DNA from 3 places in the Nicoliella sp. ESL1113 genome. Region 1 is predicted to be linked to each of the others. Evidence: riboswitches for the same ligand, from Rfam matches in the RefSeq annotation. Region 1 holds a riboswitch; each other region holds the start of a gene.
The links. Region 1 has a riboswitch for thiamine pyrophosphate ahead of ACSYTJ_RS08155 (uracil-xanthine permease family protein). Riboswitches for the same ligand answer to the same signal wherever they lie in the genome.
Positions count from the first base shown of each region.

Region 2: another riboswitch for thiamine pyrophosphate. It lies ahead of tenA (thiaminase II); the one in region 1 lies ahead of ACSYTJ_RS08155 (uracil-xanthine permease family protein).
Region 3: another riboswitch for thiamine pyrophosphate. It lies ahead of ACSYTJ_RS06855 (3-oxoacyl-ACP reductase); the one in region 1 lies ahead of ACSYTJ_RS08155 (uracil-xanthine permease family protein).

Region 1 is NZ_CP196388.1:306,792-309,064, reverse strand. Features, by position in the region: gene ACSYTJ_RS08160 (LuxE/PaaK family acyltransferase) at 1-23, opposite strand, end outside; gene ACSYTJ_RS08155 (uracil-xanthine permease family protein) at 26-1,330, opposite strand; TPP riboswitch at 1,432-1,538, opposite strand; gene ACSYTJ_RS08150 (amino acid ABC transporter ATP-binding protein) at 1,768-2,273, opposite strand, start outside.
Region 2 is NZ_CP196388.1:439,367-441,639, forward strand. Features, by position in the region: gene ACSYTJ_RS08935 (carbon-nitrogen hydrolase family protein) at 1-742, opposite strand, end outside; TPP riboswitch at 879-970, shown strand; gene tenA (thiaminase II) at 1,054-1,758, shown strand; gene thiD (bifunctional hydroxymethylpyrimidine kinase/phosphomethylpyrimidine kinase) at 1,758-2,273, shown strand, end outside.
Region 3 is NZ_CP196388.1:5,620-7,892, forward strand. Features, by position in the region: gene ACSYTJ_RS06850 (type 1 glutamine amidotransferase) at 1-306, shown strand, start outside; gene ACSYTJ_RS06855 (3-oxoacyl-ACP reductase) at 367-1,119, opposite strand; TPP riboswitch at 1,168-1,257, opposite strand; gene ACSYTJ_RS06860 (NAD(P)H-dependent oxidoreductase) at 1,353-2,009, opposite strand.

The DNA of each region.
Region 1 (2,273 bases):
ATTTCAACTGTTGATAGCACCATTGCTATTCCGCCTCCTGCTTTTTAAATGCTTTAGGAATTGCCACTAGGATAATGTGAAGAACAACTGAAGAAATTGCTCCTAATAAAATGTTATTAGTTAATAATGGCTTTAATGCTCCCGTATAGCCAGAAGCATAAGCTGGAATCCCGATTGCAAGCATAATCGATAAACCAATAATTAAGTTATTCGTATCATTATTTTCAGCACGTTTTAAAATATTAAAACCAGTTGTAATTAACGTGGCCGCTGCTGGTAGGAACATCCCACCAATTACTGGAGCGGGAGTCAAAGATAAAAAGGCCCCTAGCTTTGGAATAAAGCCTAATACCACTAACAAACTACCAGCTAGTAGGATTGGTTTTCTAGAATGAATGCCAGTCAGCTTCATTACTCCTAAGTTTTGAGCAAATGCTGTGGTTGGGAACCCACCAATTAGTGATGACAAGATTGATCCCGCTGCTTCACCAGCAATTCCCTTTTCCATTCTCTTTTGGTCCACCTTAGTATTAGTTACATCAGCCGATGCTTCATATACTCCCAATGCCTCAATAATCGCCACACAGTAGGCAATGAAGAACGTTAAGAAGATGGTCCAATTAAACTTCAACATCCCATAAGGAAGGATGTGTGGTAAACCGAACAGTGGCTTAGAACCAACCGCTGATAGATTGATCATGCCAGTCAATCCTGCAATCAGATCACCAGCTACCAATGCAATTAAAAATGAATAGCGATGCCAAGCACCCTTTCCAAAAATCGATAAAAAGACTACGATTCCTGCGGTTACAATTGCTACGAATAAGGTCTTGGGTGATGCAAATGATGCTGCAGTCGGGTCCCCACCTAAAAATTCCGCTAGTGTAAAACTAGCTAATGAGACCCCCACTAAAAAGATAATCGTTCCAGTGATTGCTGGTCGAAGCCATTTAGTTAACTTGGACAATAAACCAGTAACCGCTAAAAAGAAGGCTAAGATCGCACTTAGTAAAATCGATCCGCCAGCTGCGGGTAACGTCCCCGTTTTTCCAGCATTGATCATCAACGCATCAAAAGCTGCGGATGGTCCCTGCACAATTGGAAGGCGAACTAACTTAGTGGCTTGAATAATCGTTACTAACCCAGATGCAATAAAAATTGCATTAACTAAATTAGTCGATAAGCTCAGTGATAACCCAGCTGTTGAAGCCACAAAAATTGGATCTAACCATACATTTGAAACAAAAATATGTTGAATACTTGCAAGAAACGTTTGCCCCCATTTTAAGTTTGCGGGATCCAAACTTTGCTTTTCCTGTTCATTATTCATGAAAACATCTCTCCTTAAGCATTTTGGCTTAATTAAACTGAGAACCCAATTCACAACAAAAAATTGGATAGTTTGCACCACAAAAAGAATTGGATAGTTTTCATAAATATCCGCTGCATTCCTACGCTGGTACTAACCAGATCAGGTTCATTAGGGTCAAGGTCATGATTAACCTAGTCTCAGCCGAACGGCTCCCCTTGCAGTTAATTAAGTAATTTGAGTATAGCATAATCAAACAACAAGCAAAAGTGACATTTTTAGATAAATGTTTCAAAAAATAGTGGATATTATAGTAACAAAAAAGTTATTTTATTTTTAGTGAGCTAAACAATCCGCCCCATAAAGCGTTGGTTCAGCCATCATCTAAATTGTTATCAAAGCATAAAAAAATAACCATCCCTCGCAATCCGAAAGATGGTTATTTCATTATTTATTTTTTATAGCACTTTTTCCAAGAATGATTGTAATCTGGCATTTTTAGGATGATCAAAGATTTCTTCAGGCGTTCCTGATTCCAAAATCTTACCGTCATCAACAAAGACCACGCGGTCCGCAACTTCACGGGCAAAGCCCATTTCATGGGTTACGACCACCATTGTCATTCCATCCTTAGCCAAACGCTTCATTACTTGCAAAACATCACCAACCATTTCTGGATCAAGGGCACTGGTGGGTTCGTCAAATAACATGATGTCTGGCTTCATGGCTAAAGCACGGGCAATGGCGATCCGTTGTTTTTGACCACCAGAAAGTGATTGCACCTTTGCATCAAATTTTTGGGAAAGGTTAACAACTTCCAAGAGTTTCTTGGCTTGTTCAGCAGCTTCTTCCTTAGTTTCCTTCTTTAACTCAACTGGTGCTAACATGATGTTGTCACCAACTGAAAGATTGTTAAAGAGGTTGAAATGTTGGAACACCATCCCGATGTTTTCACGAACCTTAT
Region 2 (2,273 bases), 130 kb from region 1:
CTAAATCAATATCAGCATACAAGATGGTTTCGTTAGTTCCTGCTTGGGCAGCGACGATTCCCATTGGATCGACTACTTGACTCAATCCAACTCGGTTGTCACTATCGGGTTTATCGCATCCCACAATGAAGGTCGTGTTTTCAATTGCACGAGCTTTCAATAAGGAACTCCAGTGATATTCTTTTAGTGGCCCGCTAACCCAAGCTGTTGGAATGATAATAATATCAGCGCCATGAATTGCTTCATAACGCGCTACTTCTGGGAACCGAAGCTCATAACAAACAAATAAGCCAATTTTACCGAATGGCGTATCAATCGGTTCAAATAATTTATTACCAGGCTTAATCTGATCAGACTCCTTAGTCCCAAATGCATCGTAGAGATGCGTTTTATGATAGGTGCTAACAATGTTACCCTTATCATTGATGACAACGATCGTGTTATAGACCCGTTTATCATTATTATCATCATTAGTTTCACGCATCCCGAATATGATCCAGACATGCTTTGTCATCGCTGTTTGTCTTGCATTGGTTACAAATGGGCCATCCAGGGCTTCAGAATGTTGATTAATTTCATCCAATCCAGCCGTTGGTGATATGGTGCTCATGAACATTTCTGGAAAGACAACTAATTCAGCGCCGTGTTCCGCAGCTTGATTAACAAAGTCATTAAATTTAACTTGATTAACATTTTGGTCAATATCGGAATATGCTTGGGCTAATGCAATTTTATAAGTCAAATGATCACCTACTTAATATTATTTTAATTGAATTCTAATCTAACCATTAAAGAATGTCAATCTTAACTCCATTATGTGTTTGTGAATAGACACTAAATAGTAGATATGGTATATTAGTTTTGTAATTAAATAATCTAACTGTCCACTGGGGTGCCGTATGGCTGAGATAATACCCATTGAACCTGATTCTAGATAATACTAGCGTAGGAACGTGGCTGAAGTCGAAATAAAAACGATTAATAGGCGCTTTCTGAATTGCTCAGGAAGCTTTTTTTATTTCCCAGGATGGTTATTAATTAGGAGGATTCAACATGTTTTCAGATCAATTGAAACAACAAGCACAACCAATTCTAAAGGAAATTTTCGAACATCCCTTCATCAAGGGGATTGCTAATGGTGAGGTCCCTGCCAAGGCATTGAAATTCTATGTTCAACAAGATTATCAATACCTTAGTGAATTCATTAAAATTTATGGTAATGCGATTGCTAAATGTAATGACCGTGAATTAATGAATTTCTTTAATGGTCAAATTAGTTTTATCTTAAATAGTGAAATTCATCCCCATCATATTTTCTGTGACATTGCGGGGGTCACATATGAAAGTCAACAACACGCTACCCCATCGCCTAAGGCATATTTATATGAATCACATATGCATCGGGCAGGAGAAACGGGTTCGTTACTGAATATTTTAGCCGCTTTTCAACCATGTCCTTGGACCTATTCAGAAATCGCTGATCACTTGGTTAGTGAAGGGTATGCTACTAAGGATAATCCCTATTATGATTGGATTATGTTCTATGCTAGTAAGGAAAACGATAAGACCATGAGTGATACTGTGTTTGAATTTGTTGATCGATTTGCTGAACATGCTTCTAATGAAGAACTAGCAGAAGCAAGTCAATACTTCTTAAAGAGTTGTGAACTAGAATGGCAGTTCTGGGAACAGGCGTTTTATCAACAAGACTGGCAATTTAAGGAATCTCTAGAAGCTGCTAAGGAGGAATATAAGTAATGAAAGAATTTCCTGAAACGTTAACGATTGCTGGAACTGATTCTGGTGGCGGTGCTGGGATGATGGCTGATATTAAAACCATGCAGGAATGTCATGTGTTTAGCACTAGCGTGGTGGTCGGAGTAACCGCTCAAAATACATTGGATGTTCAAAAGGTATATCCCCTTCCCCTCGAGATGGTGGATGCTCAGTTTGCTTCAATCGCTGATGATTTTGTGATTAAGGCGGCTAAGACAGGGGCGCTATTTGACGCTGAACACGTTGCATGCGTTGCTAAAAATATTAAGAAATACTCGTTCGGCAGCTTAGTGGTGGACCCAGTTATGGTTGCTAAAGGTGGTGCGAAACTACTGAGCGATGATGCGATCGATACTGTGATTTCAGATCTCATCCCGCTAGCTGACATTATTACGCCTAATATGCCTGAAGCTGAAACGATCGTTAAACATAAGATCGAAGGTAAAGAGGCAATTAAAGATGCTGCTCGAGAAATTCAAAGATTGGGCGCTAGGAAT
Region 3 (2,273 bases), 300 kb from region 1:
TTACCAAAACAAGTCACTGCCCTTCACTGGCATGAAGAAATGTTCAAAATTCCAGCAGGGGCAGAACGTTTATTTTCCACCCCTGGCTTAAAGAACCAAGGGTTCGTGATGAACCATCGAATTGCGGGCCTCCAATTTCATTTGGAACCCAAGGCTAATAACGTTCGTGAGATGGTAGTGAATGATTTTCCATATATTAAGGACTCGATATTAGGCCAAAGCGCTCAAGAAATATTGAACACCCCAGTTCCAATTGAAAATAAGGCCGTCATGTTTAGAATACTAGATTACATTAATGAACAATAATCAATGAAAAAAGGCAGTAGCATTCACGAATGTGATTACTACTGCCCTTTCATTTGATATTTAGTTCATCGTTAATCCACCATCAACAGTGTAATTTTGACCTGTAATCCCATCACTTTCGTCTGATCCTAAGAATACCACCATCTTAGCAACCTGTTTCGGAGTAGTTACTGATTTAAGTGGCGTTTGATTGGCAATTAAGTCAAACACCTCGGGAGTAGTAACAGCACTGGCATTAGTGGTTCTAAGTAATCCCCCTGATACCATATTAAAACTAATCCCAGCACTCCCTAGCTCGGCTGCTAAGTTTCTAGTAAATCCAATCAATGCTGCCTTTGCAGTGGTGTATTCATGGTAAGGAACCACCGGATTTTGAAACAGGTTCGTCCCGATATTAATGACCTTCCCATAATGATTTTTAATCATATTAGGAAGCGCACTTTGGGTAACGTTAAAAGCACCCTTCAAGGTCCCGTCAATTTGTTTTTGATAGTCATCCCATGATAAATCTTGAAAAGCCTTTTGCTTAACGGGATCAAATTTAAACCCGACTAAAGCATTATTAACAACGACGTCTAGGCTTCCAAAATGATCAATTGCCTGCTTAACTAGTTCATCGATTTGACTTCTGTCCCTAACGTCGGCCTTGATCGCAATTGCATGGTCTGATCCAATTTCTTCAACTACTTGGTCAGCAGCGTCTTGATGATGGTAATAATTTACCACGACGTTAAAGCCCCGTTCACCAAATTGTTTCGCAGTTTCAGCGCCTAATCCTGAACTTGCTCCTGTAATTAAAACTGTTCTTGCCATTTGAAAAATCTCCTTAAAAGACTAATCGAATGAAGCAATAGCTTGATTTTATACACCTTTAATAATCCCTCCGCTAGCATTACCTAGATCAGGTTCATGGGTATCATCTCAGCCATTCCAGCACCCCATTAATCGGTATATTATTTGAATCCACTTATATATTAAGCGATAAAAATGAATTAATCAACTCAATATAAAAACACAATCCAATAACGAATTGTGCTTCATCTTAATTATTTAATAACTCGGTAGACAGCCTCCATTGGTTGGCGTTTCTTAGGCGTAATCGCTTGGTCACGATAACCAAAACTGACCATTACAGAAACGCTCCACTTTCTAGGATCGAATGCTCCATAATCAGACAGAATCCGATCAATGTTGACACGGTTAAAGCCCTCGATTGGACAACTATCAATGTCTAATGCTGCAGCGGCATCCATCATGTTCGCCAATGGAATGTAGGTTTGCTTTGAAGCCCAATCAAATAATTCACGCTCAGTATTTAACTTAAAATCATTTTCCTGAAAATTAATGATTTTTTTAGAGAACGGTGAATCAATGTCAAACGGGTGGCCTTGAACATCTTCGCTCATATGCTTAATATGAGGGGAATGAATATTCATATCCTTACGAGCTAAAATTACAACAAATTTATCAGCGCCGTCAAGGCTCTTTTGCGCCCCCCAGGCATCGTTATACATTGCCTGTTTCAATTCTTTATTTTCGATCAACAAAAATTGCCAAGGTTCAAGTCCCATTGAACTAGGTGATAATCTAGCGACCTCCATAATGGTATGCCAATCCCTATCGGAAATATGTTTGTTCGGATCATACTTTTTAGTCGCATACCTACGATGGGCTAAGTTAATTAAAGCTTCGTTTTTATCCATAATTGTCATCCTTTTTAATTGATATAATAATAAATTATCATTGATAACAATGTGCCGCAATTAATTCGCCCTCGCTCAGCTAATTATCGATCAGATTTTAATGGATTAGGCCTTTAAATCAAGGCATCATCATGATTAAGCGATAATTTGAAAATAATTATAAATAAATTAGATAAAACCCTTTACATTCTAATTTAATTGCGTTATATTATTATCAACAACAAAGCAAAGGGGATGTTTCCAATGCAAACTGAAGGCTTTACC